Regions from separate parts of the Bradyrhizobium sp. NBAIM08 genome, predicted to be linked through region 3. Evidence: predicted binding sites of a transcription regulator. Region 3 holds the regulator's gene; each other region holds the start of a gene.
What was found. Region 3 encodes PhoB, which activates phosphate uptake and scavenging genes when phosphate is short. Its sites were predicted from a motif close to TGTCATNNANCTGTCAT; they were not measured.
Positions count from the first base shown of each region.

Region 1: the regulator PhoB is predicted to act here: its motif matches at 2,157-2,173, upstream of I6F37_RS20715 (UDP-2,3-diacylglucosamine diphosphatase).
Region 2: the regulator PhoB is predicted to act here: its motif matches at 1,896-1,912, upstream of I6F37_RS08990 (DUF47 domain-containing protein).
Region 4: the regulator PhoB is predicted to act here: its motif matches at 2,546-2,562, upstream of ugpB (sn-glycerol-3-phosphate ABC transporter substrate-binding protein UgpB).

Region 1 is NZ_JADYVR010000005.1:573,324-577,518, reverse strand. Features, by position in the region: gene I6F37_RS20725 (threonine/serine dehydratase) at 1-200, opposite strand, end outside; gene I6F37_RS20720 (glycosyltransferase family 1 protein) at 264-1,307, opposite strand; gene I6F37_RS20715 (UDP-2,3-diacylglucosamine diphosphatase) at 1,321-2,133, opposite strand; gene thiD (bifunctional hydroxymethylpyrimidine kinase/phosphomethylpyrimidine kinase) at 2,473-3,273, opposite strand; gene I6F37_RS20705 (PAS domain-containing sensor histidine kinase) at 3,594-4,195, shown strand, end outside.
Region 2 is NZ_JADYVR010000002.1:588,459-592,653, forward strand. Features, by position in the region: gene sugE (quaternary ammonium compound efflux SMR transporter SugE) at 1-198, shown strand, start outside; gene I6F37_RS08985 (inorganic phosphate transporter) at 191-1,195, opposite strand; gene I6F37_RS08990 (DUF47 domain-containing protein) at 1,208-1,852, opposite strand; gene I6F37_RS08995 (branched-chain amino acid ABC transporter permease) at 2,010-2,978, opposite strand; gene I6F37_RS09000 (branched-chain amino acid ABC transporter permease) at 2,980-3,843, opposite strand; gene I6F37_RS09005 (ABC transporter substrate-binding protein) at 3,920-4,195, opposite strand, start outside.
Region 3 is NZ_JADYVR010000009.1:185,440-189,634, forward strand. Features, by position in the region: gene I6F37_RS27875 (aspartate aminotransferase family protein) at 1-859, opposite strand, end outside; gene I6F37_RS27880 (GcrA family cell cycle regulator) at 1,319-1,831, shown strand; gene phoB (phosphate regulon transcriptional regulator PhoB) at 2,132-2,839, opposite strand; gene phoU (phosphate signaling complex protein PhoU) at 2,862-3,578, opposite strand; gene pstB (phosphate ABC transporter ATP-binding protein PstB) at 3,590-4,195, opposite strand, start outside.
Region 4 is NZ_JADYVR010000008.1:93,779-97,973, reverse strand. Features, by position in the region: gene ugpE (sn-glycerol-3-phosphate ABC transporter permease UgpE) at 1-248, opposite strand, end outside; gene ugpA (sn-glycerol-3-phosphate ABC transporter permease UgpA) at 248-1,129, opposite strand; gene ugpB (sn-glycerol-3-phosphate ABC transporter substrate-binding protein UgpB) at 1,177-2,493, opposite strand; gene I6F37_RS25865 (CaiB/BaiF CoA-transferase family protein) at 2,777-3,979, opposite strand; gene I6F37_RS25860 (organic hydroperoxide resistance protein) at 4,158-4,195, opposite strand, start outside.

The DNA.
Region 1 (4,195 bases), on a different contig from region 3:
GAGAACACCTTGTTGAACGCACCGCGGAACTTGAACGAGCCGGTGCGCTGAAGCATCTCCGGCTTCAGGAACACTTTCGCACCGACGCGCTCGTTGAGCACGGGGAAGGACAACAGCGGGGTGCGGATGGCGTAAGGCGCGATCACGCGCGCTGCGGCATCGATGTCGGCAGGGCCGACCGGAAGGGCCTGTTCGGTCATGGCGGAATGCTATCGCGGCCAATCAGGCCCGGGCAAGACACCTCCGCGAGAGGATTTCTTGCCTCAAGCCACGAAACGCGGCTGTTCCGCGCCGGTCCGGCCGGGCAGCACCGCCCCGACCGCCAAAATGCTGTCGATAAAGACCGTTGCCGAGGCCTCCCAGGTGTAGTTGGCGGCGAACGCGACGCAGTCCTGCCGGGAGATATCGAGCGCCGCGAAGCAGGCATTGCGCAGATCGTGATCGAGCGCGCCGACCGGCGCATCGCCGATCACGTCGCGGGGACCCTTCACGGGGAAGGCCGCGACCGGCAGGCCGCTCGCGAGCGCCTCCAGCAGGACCAGGCCGAAGGTGTCGGTCTTGCTCGGGAACACGAACACGTCGGCGGCCGCGTAGATATCCGCCAGTTCCTCGCCGTGCTTCTCGCCGAGGAAGATCGCATCGGGGTAGACCTCTTCCAGCGAGGCGCGCGCCGGGCCGTCGCCGACGACCACCTTGGTGCCGGGTAGGTCGAGGTCGAGGAACGCCTCGAGATTCTTCTCGACTGCGACGCGGCCGACCGACAGGAACACGGGTGCCGGCAGGCAGAGATCGATGACGCGCGGGTGGAACAACGTGGTGTCCACGCCGCGCGGCCACAGCACGACATTGTCGAAGCCGCGCTCGGTCAGTTCGCGCGCGAGCGCCGGCGTCGCCGCCATCACGGCGCGGCTGGCGCTGTGGAAGCGCCGCAGCGCCCGCCAGATCAGCGAGCCCGGCACTGGCACGCGGGCGCGGACATATTCGGGAAGGCGGGTATGGAAGCTGGTCGTGAACGGCAGCTTGCGCTGGCGGCAATAGCGGCGGACCATCAGGCCGATCGGCCCTTCGGTCGCGATGTGGATGCTGTCGGGACGTGCCTCCTCGATCAGCCTTGCGATCCGGGCCGGGCGCGGCATGGCGAGGCGCACGTCGCGATAGCTCGGCATCGCGAAGGTGCGGAACGATTGCGGCGTCAGGAACGTGAACTCGACGCCGAGCGCTTTTGCAGCGTCAGCGAGCTTGGTCAGCGTCCGAACCACACCGTTGACTTGCGGGTGCCAGGCGTCGGTCGCGACCAGGATGCGCATCAAGTGGTCCTTGTTATGCAGCTCTGGCTGCGACCTGTGGCACCTGCTCCGGCTTCCGCAACTGATCCGCCCAGGTGATGATCTCGAAATGGCCGTCGTCATGCTCGACCAGGGCGGTGCAGCTCTCCACCCAGTCGCCGCAATTCATGTAGCGGATGCCGGCCTCGTCGCGGATCACGGCGTAGTGGATGTGGCCGCAGATCACGCCGTCGGCCTGGTGACGCCGCGCCTCGGCGGCGAGCGCCTGCTCGAAGGCGCCGATATAGTTGACGGCGTTCTTGACCTTCTGCTTCGCCCATTGCGACAGCGACCAATAGGGCACGCCGAACATGCGGCGGAAGAAGTTGACCAGGCGGTTCATCTGGATCGCGAAGTCGTAGGCCTTGTCTCCGAGATGGGCGAGCCAGCGCGCGTTCTGCACCACGAGATCGAAGATGTCGCCGTGAATGACGAGATAGCGCTTGCCGTCGGCGCCGGTGTGAACCGTGTTCTCGACCACGTCGATGCCGCCGAAATGCGTACCGTAATAGTTGCGCAGGAACTCGTCGTGATTGCCGGGAATGTAGATGACCTTGGCGCCCTTGCGCGCCTTGCGCAAAAGCTTCTGGACGAGGTCGTTATGCGATTGCGGCCAGTGCCAGCTCGATTTCAGCGCCCAGCCGTCGACGATGTCGCCGACGAGATAGATCGTATCGGCATCATGGTAGCGCAGGAAGTCGAGCAGAAGATCGGCTTGTGAACCGCGGGCCCCGAGATGGACGTCGGAGATGAACAACGTGCGAAAGCGCCGCTCCGGGCTCTCGTCACTCACATCGTAACTTCCCATGCGCCAGCCTGTAACAATGTCCCGTGACAGGGGGATGACCGATTGAACCCTTGAGGCACCTTCAAATACGAATCACGCCTTGCCTCGCCCTCCCCGCGAATATCAGTCGCATGCGACAATCAGGCGACATGGCGCCGCAGGGGCGCAAGCCCCCGCTCTTCTCTGAGGCAAACCTCCCCGCGGCACATCCTTCGAGACGCCCGCCCTTGGCGGGCCCTCAGGATGAGGACCGAGTGTGCGGCCCTAGCTTCAACGGGCACAGTGCTGCTTAGCCTCATCCTGAGGAGACCGCTGGAAGCGGTCGTCTCGAAGGATGGGGCGCGCGTTCAGGTGCCCGCCTCAGTAGAACTTGTGGAAATGATGGATCGGCCCGTGGCCGTGGCCGACGCTGAAGCGGTCGGCGGCGGCGATCGCGGCGCTGATCCAGGCCTTGGCGTTGCGCACGGCGGCCTCGAGGTCCTCGCCCCTGGCCAGCCCGGCCGCGATGGCGGAGGACAGCGAGCAGCCGGTGCCATGGGTGTTACGGGTGGCCACACGCGGCGCGGCGAGCGCGATCGCGGTCTCGGCAGTGACGAGATAGTCGGTGCTCTCGGCGCCCTCCCCGTGCCCGCCCTTGATCAGGACGGCGCGGCAGCCCAGCGCCAGCAGGCGGCGTCCCTGGCTTTCGATGTCGGCCTCGCTCGCCGCCACCGGCGCATCGAGCAGGGCCGCAGCCTCCGGCAGGTTCGGCGTGATCACGGCAGCCAGCGGCATCAGCCTGGTGCGCAGGGCGTCGACGGCTTCAGCGGCGAGCAGGCGGTCGCCGGAGGTCGCCACCATGACGGGATCGAGCACGACATGCCGCGGCGCCCAGCGCGAAAGCGCGGCCGCGATGGCATCGATGCTGGCGGCTTGGGCCACCATGCCGATCTTCACCGCACCGATGTCGAGGTCGGAGAACACCGCGTCGATCTGCTCGGTGACGAACCCGGCCGGCACCGCGTGAATGCCGGTCACGCCGCGCGTGTTCTGCGCCGTCAACGCCGTGATCACGGAGGCGCCATAGACGCCGAGCGCGGCAAAGGTCTTCAGGTCCGCCTGGATGCCGGCGCCGCCGCTCGAATCGGAACCGGCGATGGTGAGTGCGACCGGGGTCGTCATCGCGGGAGACATGTGCTTGAGGAGGCCACCATGGCCTCTCGTAGCGCGACCGTGGAACGTCAGCAAGCGCGCCGGGCCGCCGCCAGGCGTGATTCGCGAATCGATTGCGCGCCTTGCGAATCAGTCGGACACCGCGCGGACCAAGGCCCGCAATGATGCGGGCTTGAAAATGCAACGGCGCCGGACCCTTGCTATAGTCGCGTACCTTAGCGTGCTTCGCCGGTTACGCGAGACGTCAGGTGGTGGAACCGTCCAGCGCCCCCATGTTGCGGGCCGCCGGCCCTGCAAGCCACCTGAACAAGACTCCTTGGGGTGGAACGATGTGGGCCTTCTTCGAACGTCTCCTCGACTCGTCCATGCTGTCGCCGCACGGCATCTGCCTGTTGTGGGAGCCTCAGCTGATCTGGCTTCACGTCGTTTCCGACGCCAGCATTGCCGCCGCCTATTTCTCGATCCCGTTCGCCCTCGCTATCCTCGTCACCAAGCGGCGCGACCTCAAGTTCGGCTGGGTCTACTGGGCGTTCGCGATCTTCATCATGGCGTGCGGCCTGACCCACGTGCTGTCGATCTATACGCTCTGGGTTCCGATCTACGGCATCGAGGGCATGCTCAAGGCCGCCACGGCGGTCGCGTCGGTCTTCACCGCCGCCGCGCTCTGGCCGCTGCTGCCGAAGATCCTCACGATCCCCTCGCCGTTCGAGCTGCGCCAGGTCCAGGCCGCGCTCGAGGAGGAGGAAATCAAGAGCCGCGACGCCACGCTGCTGCTGCAGCAGGTCCGCGACGCCCAGCGCGCGATGCGCGAGAGCGTGGCGCGCCTCACCGCGATCGTCGAGACCGCGGTCGACGGCGTCATCCTGCTCGATGCGCAGGACCGCATCCTGCTGTTCAATCCGGCCTGCGAGCGCTTGTTCGGCTACCGTGC
Region 2 (4,195 bases), on a different contig from region 3:
GCCGGCAGCGTCATCCTGCTCGGATTTGCGCTCAAATCCCTGCCCGTCGGAACCGCCTATGCGGTCTGGACCGGCATCGGCGCGGTCGGCACCGCGACGCTCGGCATGGTTCTGTTCGGCGAGCCGGCGACGGCCTTCCGCCTCGCCAGCATCGGCCTGATCGTCGCCGGCATCATCGGACTGAAGCTCGTCACTTGACGAGCTGGACCACCCACCAGGTCAGCGCGGCCACGATGCCTGAGGCCGGGATCGTGATCACCCAGGCATAGACGATGGAGCTTGCGACGTTCCAACGCACGGCCGAGACGCGGCGGGCGGCGCCGACGCCGACGATGGCGCCGGTGATGGTGTGGGTGGTCGAGACAGGAACCCCGAGGTAGGTCGCCATGAACAGAGTCACCGCGCCCCCGGTCTCGGCGCAAAAGCCCTGCATCGGGGTCAATTTCGTGATGCGCAGGCCCATGGTGCGGACGATGCGCCAGCCGCCCATCAGCGTGCCCAGCGCCATCGCCGCCTGGCACGACAGCACCACCCAGAACGGCACCGAGAACTCGCTGCCGAGATGGCCCTGCGAATAGAGCAACACCGCGATGATGCCCATGGTCTTCTGCGCGTCGTTGCCGCCATGGCCGAGCGAATAGAGCGAAGCGGAGACGAATTGCAGGATGCGGAAGGCGCGGTCGACCGCGAACGGCGTCGAGCGCACCGAGGCCCAGGACACGATCGCAACCAGCGCCATTGCGAGCAGGAAGCCAACCAGCGGCGACAGCACGATCGCCAGCACGGTCTTGGACAGGCCGCTCCACACCGCGGCCGAAATACCGGCCTTGGCCAAGCCGCCGCCGACGAGCCCGCCGATCAGCGCGTGCGACGACGACGATGGAATGCCGAGCGCCCAGGTCACGAGGTTCCAGACGATGGCGCCGACGAGGGCTGCGAAGATCACCTCGGCGTCGACGACCGCGGGATCGATGATGCCGGTGCCGATGGTCTGGGCGACGTGCAGCCCGAACACCAGGAACGCGATGAAATTGAAGAACGCGGCCCAAAACACCGCGAATTGCGGCCGCAGCACTCGGGTCGAGACGATGGTCGCGATCGAATTGGCGGCGTCGTGCAGGCCGTTCAGGAAGTCGAACAGCAGAGCGACGGCGATCAAGCCGACCAGGACGGGAAAAGCCAACGCAGCATCCACGGCGGCCCTGCCCTACACTTGCTCGATGACGATGCTGTTGATCTCGTTGGCGACGTCATCGAAACGGTCGGCCACCTTCTCGAGATGGTCGTAGATCTCGACCCCGACGATGAAATCCATCGCATTGCCGTCGCGATGCTTGAGGAACAGCTCCTTCAGGCCGATGTCGTGGAGATCGTCGACACGGCCCTCGAGCTTGCCGAGCTCCTCGGTGATCGCGGTCAGCATGGCGACGTTCTTGCCGATCTCCTGCATCAGCGGCAGCGCACGGCCGACCAGATTGGCGCATTCGATCAAGAGTCCGCCGATCTCGCGCATCGGCGGCTCGAAACTGCGCACCTCGAACAGCATCACGGCCTTGGCCGTCTGCTGCATCTGGTCGATGGCATCATCCAGCGACGTGATCAGGTTCTTGATGTCGCCGCGGTCGAACGGGGTGATGAAGGTGCGGCGCACCGCCGTCAGCACCTCGCGGGTGATATTGTCGGCGTCGTTCTCGAACTGGTTGACGCGCTGGCAATAGACCGGCGTCTCCTCGCCCCCGTTAAGCATGCCCTGGAGCGCGACCGCGCCCTGGATCACGGTCTGGGCATGGCGGTCGAACAGGTCGAAGAACCGCTCTTCCCTGGGCAGGAACGCACGAAACCATCGCATCATGGGGACAAACTACCGGTTGGAAAATGGTCAGGCCCGCAAGGGCTGTCACAAAACTGTCATAGACCATTTTCGATCCGCGCGCGTGTCGCCTCACGCCCGCGGAGCCGGATCATCCACCGCTTTCATGCATCAATGAAACTGATGCAATACCAGTTACTTAGAGCGATCGCCGGAAGTAATGCGCGATTTCGCCGACGACGCCGCGGCGGAAGGTGAGCACGCAGACCACGAAGATCGCGCCCTGGATCACCGTCACCCACTGGCCGAAGCCGGCCAGATATTGCTGCATGGCGATGATCACGAAGGCGCCGACCACGGGTCCGAAAACGGTGCCGAGCCCGCCGACCAGCGTCATCAGCACGACCTCGCCCGACATCGTCCAGTGCACGTCGGTGAGCGAAGCGTTCTGCGCCACGAACACCTTCAGCGCACCGGCAAGGCCGGCGAGCGTCCCCGACAGCACGAAGGCCAGGAACTTGTATTGGTCGGTGCGGTAGCCGAGCGAGATCGCGCGCTGCTCGTTCTCGCGGATCGACTTCAGCACCTCGCCGAACGGCGAGTTGATGATGCGGAAGATCAGGAGGAAGCCGGCGAGGAAGCCGACCAGCACGACATAGTACAGCACCGTCGGCTTGGACAGATCGAGCACGCCGAACATGCGTCCCTGCGGGATGCCCTGGATGCCGTCCTCACCATGGGTGAACGGGGCCTGGAGATAGATGAAGTACAGGAGCTGCGACAGCGCCAGCGTGATCATCGAGAAATAGATGCCCTGGCGTCGGATCGAGATGTAGCCGGTGACGATCGAGAGCACGAACGCCGCGGCGACGCCGACGAGAATGCCGAGCTCGGGCGGCAGCGCCCAGACCTTCAGCGCATGCGCGCTGCAATAGCCGGCCGTGCCCAGAAACATCGCGTGGCCGAACGACAGCAAGCCGCCATAGCCGACCAGCAGATTGAAGGCGCAGGCGAGCAGCGCAAAGCACAGCGCCTGCATCACGAAGAACGGATAGACGCCCGTGAACGGCACCGCTGCGAGCAGCAGCGCCATCACTGCGAATACAATCATCTCGTCGCGCATTGCGCGCGGGGTCACAGGAAGCGTGTCGTCCGTCAGGGTTGTCATCTCAGGCCGCCCTTCCCGTCAATCCCGTCGGCTTCACCAGCAGCACCAGCACCATCAGCACGAACACGACGGTGTTGGAGGCCTCGGGGTAGAAATACTTGGTCAGGCCCTCGATCACGCCGAGCGCAAAGCCGGTGATGATGGAGCCCATGATCGAGCCCATGCCGCCGATCACCACCACCGCGAACACGACGATGATGAGGTCGGCACCCATCAGCGGCCGCACCTGGTTGATCGGCGCCGAGAGCACGCCGGCAAGCGCGGCAAGGCCGACGCCGAGACCGTAAGTGAGCGTGATCATGCGCGGCACGTTGATGCCGAAGGCACGCACCAGCGTCGGATTTTCAGTGGCGGCGCGCAGGTAGGCGCCGAGCTGCGTCTTCTCGATGAGAAACCAGGTCGCAAGGCACACCGCCAGCGAGAACACGACGACCCAGCCGCGGTAGATCGGCAGGAACATGAAGCCGAGATTCATGCCGCCCCTGAGCTGCTCGGGAATGGCGTAAGGCAGGCCCGAGGAGCCGAAATAGTTCTGGAACACGCCCTGCACGATCAGCGCGATGCCGAAGGTCAGGAGCAGGCCGTAGAGATGATCGAGCCCGGTCAGCCATTGCAGCATGGTCCGTTCCAGGATCATGCCGAAGATGCCGACGATGATCGGCGCCAGCAGCAGCGCCCACCAATAATTGATGCCACCAAGGTTCAACAGGAAATAGGCGACGAAGGCGCCCATCATGTAGAGCGCGCCATGGGCGAAATTGATGATGTTGAGCATGCCGAAGATGACGGCAAGCCCGAGACTGAGCAGCGCGTAGAACGAGCCGTTGATCAGTCCCACCAGTAGCTGAGCGTAGAGAGCCTGCATCGATCCCGCACCCGGTCCCTTCTATTCCTCAACAACAGGCCGGCACCGCTGCGGCGCCGGCCCGCATCGTTCACCGTTACTTCTTCACCAGCGGACAGGCGCTTTCCGACAGCGGCCGGAAGGCCAGGTCGCCGGGGGTCGTGCCGATCAGCTTGTAATAATCCCAGGGCGCCTTGGATTCCTCGGGCTTCTTGACCTCGAACAGATAAGCCGGATGCAGCTTGCGACCGTCCGCACGGATCGTTCCCTTGCCGAACAACGCATCGTCGGTCGGCATCTCCTTCATCTTGGCGACCACCTTGGCCCCATCATGCGGATTGCCGCCCATCGCCTCCAGCGCCTTGAAGTAGTG
Region 3 (4,195 bases):
CAGCCGAGATCGCGAGCGGATTGCCGCCGAAGGTCGAGCCGTGCGAGCCGGGCCCCATGCCGGCCGCCGCGTCCGCGGTCGCCAGCACCGCGCCGATCGGAAAGCCGCCGCCGAGCGCCTTGGCGAGCGACATCACATCCGGTGTGACGCCGGTGCGCTTGTAGGCAAAGAGCTCGCCGGTGCGGCCCATGCCGGTCTGCACCTCGTCGAAGGCGAGCAACAGGCCGCGCTCGTTACAGAGTTCGCGCAGCGCCCTCAGGAAGGCGTGAGGTGCAGAACGAACGCCACCCTCGCCCTGGATCGGCTCGATGAGAATGCCGGCGGTGTGCGGACCAATCGCCTTCTTCACGGCGTCGAGGTCGCCGTGCGGCACCTGATCGAAGCCGTCCATCGGCGGACCGAAGCCCTCGAGATATTTCGCAGAGCCGGTGGCGGCGAGCGTCGCCAGCGTGCGGCCATGGAAGGCACCCTCGAAGGTGATCATGCGGTAACGCTCCGGATGCCCCTTGGAGAAGTGATGGTGGCGCACCAGCTTGATCACGCCTTCCAGCGCCTCGGCGCCGGAATTGCAGAAGAACACGAAGTCCGCAAAGCTCTCATTGCAGAGGCGGCTTGCGAGCTTCTCGCCGTCAGGGCTCTGGAACAGGTTCGACATGTGCCAGAGCTTGGTCGCCTGCTCCTGCAACGCCTTGACCAGCGCGGGATGGACATGGCCGAGCGCATTCACCGCGACACCCGAGGTGAAATCGAGATAGCGATCGCCGTTGGTCGCGATCAGCCAGCAGCCTTCGCCGCGCTCGAAACCGAGGTCGGCCCTGGCGAAAACGGGGAGCAAATGCGGCGCTGCGCTGTTAGTCATGACGTCACTTGAATGTTGCGGACGGCGTGAGGCATGCATTGCGCGACGCACCATCGACCGGCCCCGGAAAACGAAACGTGCCGCCTTTTAAGGGCGGCACGTGGCACTATCTTATGCCTGGCAAGACGGGTGTCAATGCCGCCCGGAAAGCCTCGCGAAACGCTGATTCCGTAGTCTTGCGGTGCCGATTTTGCGGGTTTTTCACCACGGAACATGTGGAAGCGAGTCGGCGGACTCTTGCGCGGGAGTCACGCCATATTGTAGCGTTTGGACTGTCAGATACGACATCTCGTGCAGCAGTTCTGATCCCAGAAGTCCTCATGTACCGGCGTAAACGTTCGGGCGGCTTGAGCGCGCCCGGCGAGCCTTAAGGGATTCTGACGGCACGGGTTTTTCAAGGCTAAAGCATTCGCTGCGAAGGCCCCAGGATGGCAGGCGCGCAGCGAGGGAAAGGGTGCAATGACGGTTTTGACCTGGTCCGATGATCGCGTCGAGCAGCTGAAGAAGCTCTGGGAGGCCGGACTTTCGGCCAGCCAGATCGCGGCGGAGCTCGGCAATGTGACCCGCAATGCCGTGATCGGCAAGGTGCACCGGCTCGGCCTGTCCGGCCGCGCCAAGAGCCCTTCATCGGCAGCGCCGCGGCCGCGCAAGGCACGGCCCGCGCAGCATATGATGCGGGTGACCCGCCCCGTCGCGCGCGGCAACACCGCGTTGGCGCAGGCCTTCGAGGTCGAGTTGGAAGCCGAGCCGGTTACCTACGACAACGTGGTGCCGATGAGCCAGCGGCTGTCGCTGCTGGAATTGAACGAGGCGACCTGCCACTGGCCGGTCGGCGATCCCTCGAGCCCGGATTTCTTCTTCTGCGGCGGCAAGGCGCTCTCCGGCCTGCCCTATTGTGCCCAGCATTCGCGCGTGGCCTATCAGCCCGCAGCGGATCGCCGTCGCGCAGCACCGAAACCGGGCACGCGGTGAGCTTGCGGAATTCCCTGATCGCCAAGCTTTGATCGCCAAGCTTGATCGCCAAGACTGCAGCCGTCACACGATGACGGCTCCCAATCGCTCGGTGTCATCCCCGCGAAGGCGGGGATCCGTAACCGCGGGGCGCAATCGTTGCGCGAGATGGTCACTCCGAGTCTTCGCCAAACCACGTCCTGTGGCTAATCGCGAACAGCGCAAGCGCTCGCGCTGAGATCCCGGGCTGGCGCTGCGCGCGCCCCGGGATGACGGCCGAGATCGGCGCCGCAGTTCGCCAAACCAGCTGTCGCTGGCGCCTTACGTCTGCTCAGCCTTCGCGAAGCGATCGTCCAGCGCGTAGCCGGCGCCGCGGACGGTGCGGATCGGGTCCTGCTCGCGGCCAAGGTTGAGCAGCTTGCGCAGGCGGCCGATATGGACGTCGACGGTGCGCTCGTCGATGTAGATGTCGCGGCCCCAGACGCTGTCGAGCAGCTGCTCGCGCGAGAACACGCGGCCGGGATGCTCCAGGAAGAACTCCAGCAGGCGATATTCGGTCGGACCGAGATCGATCGGCCGGCCCGAGCGCGCCACGCGGCGCTTGTCGCGGTCGAGCTCGATATCGCCATAGGCGAGCACGGTGGCGAGGCGCTCGGGACTCGCACGCCTGAGCAGGCCCTTCACGCGCGCAAGCAGCTCCGGCACCGAGAACGGCTTGACGATATAATCATCCGCGCCGGTCGCGAGCCCGCGCACCCGTTCGCTCTCCTCGCCGCGCGCGGTGAGCATGATGATCGGCAGCTGCTTGGTCTCGGGGCGGGTCCGAAGCCGCCGGCACAGCTCGATGCCTGACAGGCCCGGCAGCATCCAGTCGAGCACGATCAGATCGGGAATGTGCTCCTTGAGGCGGGTGTCGGCGTCATCGCCGCGCATCACCGTCTCGACGTCATAGCCGTCGCCTTCGAGGTTGTAGCGAAGAAGCTCGGTGAGAGCTTCCTCGTCCTCAACCACCATAATGCGTGCGCCCATGTGGTCGTAGCTCCTTAAGTCGTCAGGTGTTCGGCACCGTCGTGGCGAAGGTCGTCATGTCGCCCTTCGGCCGCTTGTCGGTGATCGCCTGGCCCTCGATCATGTAGAACACGGTCTCGGCGATGTTGGTGGCGTGGTCGCCGATCCGCTCGATGTTCTTGGCACAGAACATCAGGTGGATGCAGAACGAGATGTTGCGCGGATCCTCCATCATGTAGGTGAGGAGCTCGCGGAACAGCGAGGTGCAGATGGCGTCGACTTCTTCGTCGCCCTTCCACACCGCCATCGCCGCCGGCAGGTCGTGCGCGGCATAGGCGTCCAGCACCGACTTGACCTGCTGCTGCACGAGGTCGGTCATGTGCTCCAGGCCGCGGAACAGCTTGAGCGGATGGAAATCCGTCTCCAGCGCCGCGACGCGCTTGCCCATGTTCTTGGCGAGATCGCCGATGCGCTCGAGATCGGTCGCAACGCGCATCGCGCCGACGATCTCGCGCAGGTCGACGGCCATCGGCTGGCGGCGGGCGATGGTGAGCACGGCGCGCTCCTCGATGCGCTTCTGCAGCGCGTCGAGCTCGACGTCGGTGGCGACGACGCGCTGGCCGAGCGCGACGTCGCGGCGGATCAGCGCGTCGACGGAATCGACGATCATGCGCTCGGCGATGCCGCCCATCTCGGCGACCAGGCGGGTGAGCTCCTGAAGGTCGCTGTCGAAAGCCTTTACGGTATGTTCAGAACCCATGTTCCGTCTCCTCAGCCGAACCGGCCGGTGATGTAATCCTGCGTGCGCCGATCGCTCGGCGACGTGAAGATCTTGCTGGTGTCGTCGAACTCGATCAACTCGCCGAGATACATGAAGGCGGTCTTGTCGGAAACGCGCGCCGCCTGCTGCATGTTGTGGGTGACGATCGCGATCGTGTAGTTCTCGGACAATTCCTGGATCAGCTCCTCGACCTTGGCGGTCGAGATCGGGTCGAGCGCCGAGCAGGGCTCGTCAAACAGGATCACCTCGGGCCGCACCGCGACGGTGCGGGCGATGCAGAGGCGCTGCTGCTGGCCGCCGGAGAGCGACAGGCCGGAGGCATTGAGCTTGTCCTTGACCTCGTTCCACAGCGCGCCACCGCGCAGCGCCTTCTCGACGCGGTCGTCCATCTCGGACTTGGAGATCTTCTCATAGAGACGAATGCCGAAGGCGATGTTCTCGTAGATCGTCATCGGGAACGGCGTCGGCTTCTGGAACACCATGCCGACCCGGGCGCGGAGCAGGTTGAGGTCGAGCTTGGGGTCGAGGATGTTGGTATGGTCGAGCAACAGCTGACCGTCGGCGCGCTGGCCCGGATAGAGATCGTACATCCGGTT
Region 4 (4,195 bases), on a different contig from region 3:
ACCAGCGAGTTCAGCATCATGTTGCCGACCGGCTCGCGGGTCGAGCCGCTCGTGCCGATGAAGATGGTCTGGTAGTAGGTCTGGAAGAAATGACCCCCGGGCAGCAACGACATCTGCCCGTTGGCGATCACCGCGTTGTCCTGGGTGGACGCCACGAAGGCGAGATAGACCGGGAAGGCGACGATCGCGATCCCGATCCAGAGGATGATATGGGCAATGTAGCGCCGAAAGCCTTCTTCCTCGACCATCAGTAGGTCACCTTGCGTTCGACGAAGCGGAACTGGATGCCCGTCAGCACGATCACCATGATCATCAGGATCACCGATTGCGCCGCGGAGCTGCCGAGGTTTCCGCCGAGCAGGCCGTCGGTATAGACCTTGTAGACCAGCGTCTCCGTCGACTTGCCGGGGCCGCCCCGGGTCATGGTGTCGATGATGCCGAACGTGTCGAAGAAGGCGTAGACGATGTTGACGACCAGGAGGAAGAAGATGGTCGGCGACAGCAGCGGGAAGATCACGGTCCAGAACCTGCGCATCGGGCGGGCGCCGTCGATCGCAGCCGCCTCGATCACGCTTCTGGGGATGCTCTGCAGGCCGGCGAGGAAGAACAGGAAGTTGTAGGAGATCTGCTTCCAGGCGGCGGCCAGGATGATCAGCGCTGCGGCCTGGTCGCCGTCGAGCAGTGGATTCCAGTCGATGCCCAGCGCCCGCAGGTAGCGCGAGAGCACGCCGAGCGAGGGATGCAGCATGAAGATCCAGAGCACGCCGACGACCGGCGGCGCCACCGCATAGGGCCAGATCAGCAGCGTGCGGTAGAGCATCGAGCCGCGCAGCGGCTTGTCTGCCATCACGGCCAGCAGCAGCGCGAACGACAGCGACGACACCGCGATCGCGAATGAGAAGAAGAAGGTGCGCAGGATCGCCTCGAAATAGGCGGGCTCCTTGAACAGCTCGATGTAGTTCTCGAACCAGACGAAGCTGGTCGACAGGCCGAAGGCGTCCTGCAGCAGGAACGACTGGATCATCGCCTGCAAGGCCGGCCAGTAGAAGAAAATCAGGACGATCGCGAGTTGCGGCGCCACCAGCGCATAGGGCAACAGCTTCGATTGGAAAATGGCTTGCTTTTGCATGATGCCCCAGCGCGGCAGGCCGGGCGACCGGCCTGCCGCTTGTCGCCTTACTTCACGGCGGTCTTTTCGAACTGGCGCAGCATGGTGTTGCCGCGCTCGACGGCCGCGTCCAGCGCCTGCTTGGCGGTCTTCTTGCCGGCCAGCGCCTGCTCGATCTCCTCCGCCCAGACGTCACGGAGCTGCACCATGTTGCCGAGGCGCAGGCCGCGCGAATTCTCGGTCGGCTCCTTGTTGGTCAGCTCGAGCAGCGGCGTCTCCAGATAGGGCTGATCCTTGTAGAAGCCATCCGCCTTGGCCTTCTCATAGGCTGCCTTGGTGATCGGCAGATAGCCCGAGGCCTTGTGGATGTAGACTTGGCGATCGGTGTCCGAGAGGAAGGAGAAGAATTTGGCGACGCCCTTGTAATCGTCCGCCGGTTTGCCGCCCATTACCCAGAGCGAGGCACCGCCGATGATCGAGTTCTGCGGCGCGCCCTTGGCGTCCGGGTAATAGGGCATCGGCACCGCGGTGAAGGCGAACTTGGCCTGCGCCTTGACGTTGCCGAAGAACGCGGACGAGGTCAGGTAGAGCGGACATTCGCCCGACGTGAAGCGGCCTTCGCCGGTGTTGGTGCGGCCGGCATAGTCGTAGGTCTTGTCCTTCTGGAGCTCGACCAGATTTTCGAGATGCTTGACCTGGAGCGGACCGTTGAAGGACAGCACGGTGTCGAAACCGTCGAGGCCGTTGGCCTTGCTGGCGAGCGGCACGTTGTGCCAAGCGGAGAGCTGCTCGAGATTGACCCAGGTGACCCAGGAGTTGGAGAAGCCGCAGGTGGCGTGGCCGGCCGCCTTCAGCTTCTTGGCGGCGTCGAACACTTCGGGCCAGGTCTTCGGCACCTCGACATTCGCTTTCTTCAGTGCGTCGAGGTTGACCCACATCACGGTCGAGGACGAGTTGAACGGGAAGGACAGCATCTCGCCCTTCGAGGTCGAGTAATAGCCGGTGATCGCAGGCAGATAGGCCTTCGGATCGAACTTCTCGCCGGTCTCGGCCATCAGCTTGTAGACCGGCTTCACGGCGCCGGTCGCGGCCATCATGGTGGCGGTGCCGACCTCGAACACCTGCATGATGTGCGGCGCGTTGCCGGCGCGGAACGCGGCGATGCCGGCGTTCATCGTGTCGGCGTAGTTGCCCTTGTAGGTCGGGATCACCTTGTAGTCGCTCTGCGTGGTGTTGAAATCGTTGGCGAGCCTGACGATGACGTCGTTGTTGGCGCCGGTCATCGCGTGCCACCACTGGATTTCGGTCACGGCAAGCGCCGGCGACGCGCCGAGACCAATTGTGAGTGCGACGGCCGCCGCCGTGCCAAAATGTCGAAGAGCCATCAAGAACCTCCCTTGCCCGTCACTAAAGAAGCGCTTGCGCTAGCAGCGCCATATGACGTTCACATGACTGTGTAAGCGGGAGAAACGAAAGCAGCAAGCGCGGCCAAATGGGAAGTTGTCAAATAGGCCAAGACGGAGCCGTCAGCCAACTCCGTTCGCGCTGCACATGCGTGCGCGCGCCGCAGTGCGGCATTGAGATGAGGCACTATCGTGCCGCGGGCTCCGAACCTCTCCCACTTGCAAGCGGGAGAGGGAGCGCACCACCGTTGACGCTCGCCTTAGCTCAGCGTTTCCGCTCGGGACCGCAGACAGTGCCTTTTTCGACCATCGCGTCGATCTCGGCCTTGGAGTAGCCGAACTCGCCCAGCACCTCGGCCGCATGCTGGCTGAATTTCGGCGGCACGCGGCGCAGGCTCGGCTTGCTGCGGTCGAGCCGGATCGGCGAGGCAACGCCCTTGTACCAGTCCTTCTCGATAATATCGCCACGCGCGATCGTGTGCGGATTGGTCAACGCCTGGTCGATCTTCTGCACGGGACCTGCAGGCAGGCCGGCTGCGAGCAGGCGGTTGCACAGCGGCTCGGCCTCGTGCTGGCTGAACACGGCCGCAAGCTCGGCGCGCAGTGCCTCGCGATTGGCGATGCGGTCCTTGTTGCGGGCAAAGCGCGGATCGGTGCCGAGCTCGGGCTTGCCGATCTCCTTCGCCAGCTTGCGGAAGGTGCCGTCATTGCCGACGCCGATGAAGATGTTGTCGGTCTTGGTCGGGAAGATCGCGTAAGGCACGAGGTTCGGATGCTCGTTGCCGGTGAGACCAGGCGGCTTGCCATGCATGAAATAATTCGCGGTGTGCGGATGCATGATGGCAAGGCCGGTCTCGTACAGCGTCGTCTCCAGGAACTGGCCCTTGCCCGACCGCTGCCGCTCCGACAGCGCCATCAGGATGCCGATCGCCGCATAAAGTCCGGTGGTGATGTCGACCAAGGGCACGCCGATCCGCATCGGCCCGCTCTCGGGCGAGCCGGTCGCTGCGATCATGCCGGTCATGGCCTGGATGATGGCATCGTAGCCGGGGTTGCCGCCGCGCGGGCCGTCGGCGCCGAAGCCGCAGATCCGGCAATGCACGAGGCGGGGATATTTCTTGCTGAGGACGTCGTTGCCGATGCCCCATTTCTCCAGCGTGCCCGGCTTGAAATTCTCGATCAGGACGTCGGCGGTCTCCAGCATCTTGAGCAGCACGATTCGGCCGCCCTCGGAGGCGAGGTCGAGGCCGATCGAGCGCTTGTTGCGGTTGATGCCGACGAAATAGGCCGCATCCTCCTCGTGGAACGGAGGGCCCCATTCGCGCACCTCGTCGCCCGCGGGCGGCTCGACCTTGATCACGTCGGCGCCGTGGTCGGCGAGGATCTGGGTGCAGTAGGGACCGCCGAGCACGCGCGTGAGATCGATGACGCGCAATCCGCTCATGGCGCCCGTTGCTGCTTCAGTCATGCCTTCGCTTCCCTGTGTCGATCATTGGATCACAGGCCTAGCGAGGTTTGTTTGCGCCAGCAATGGCGCCGAGCGTGGAGCCGTATGCGCCGCCGAGCAGCCATGCCGCGGGGTGGCAAATTCCCTCGTAAGCGGCCGGCCCGAGGGGGGCCCCGGGCCAGCCGATCCGCGCTGCCGATCAGACCACCGTCAGGCGAACGTCGACATTGCCGCGCG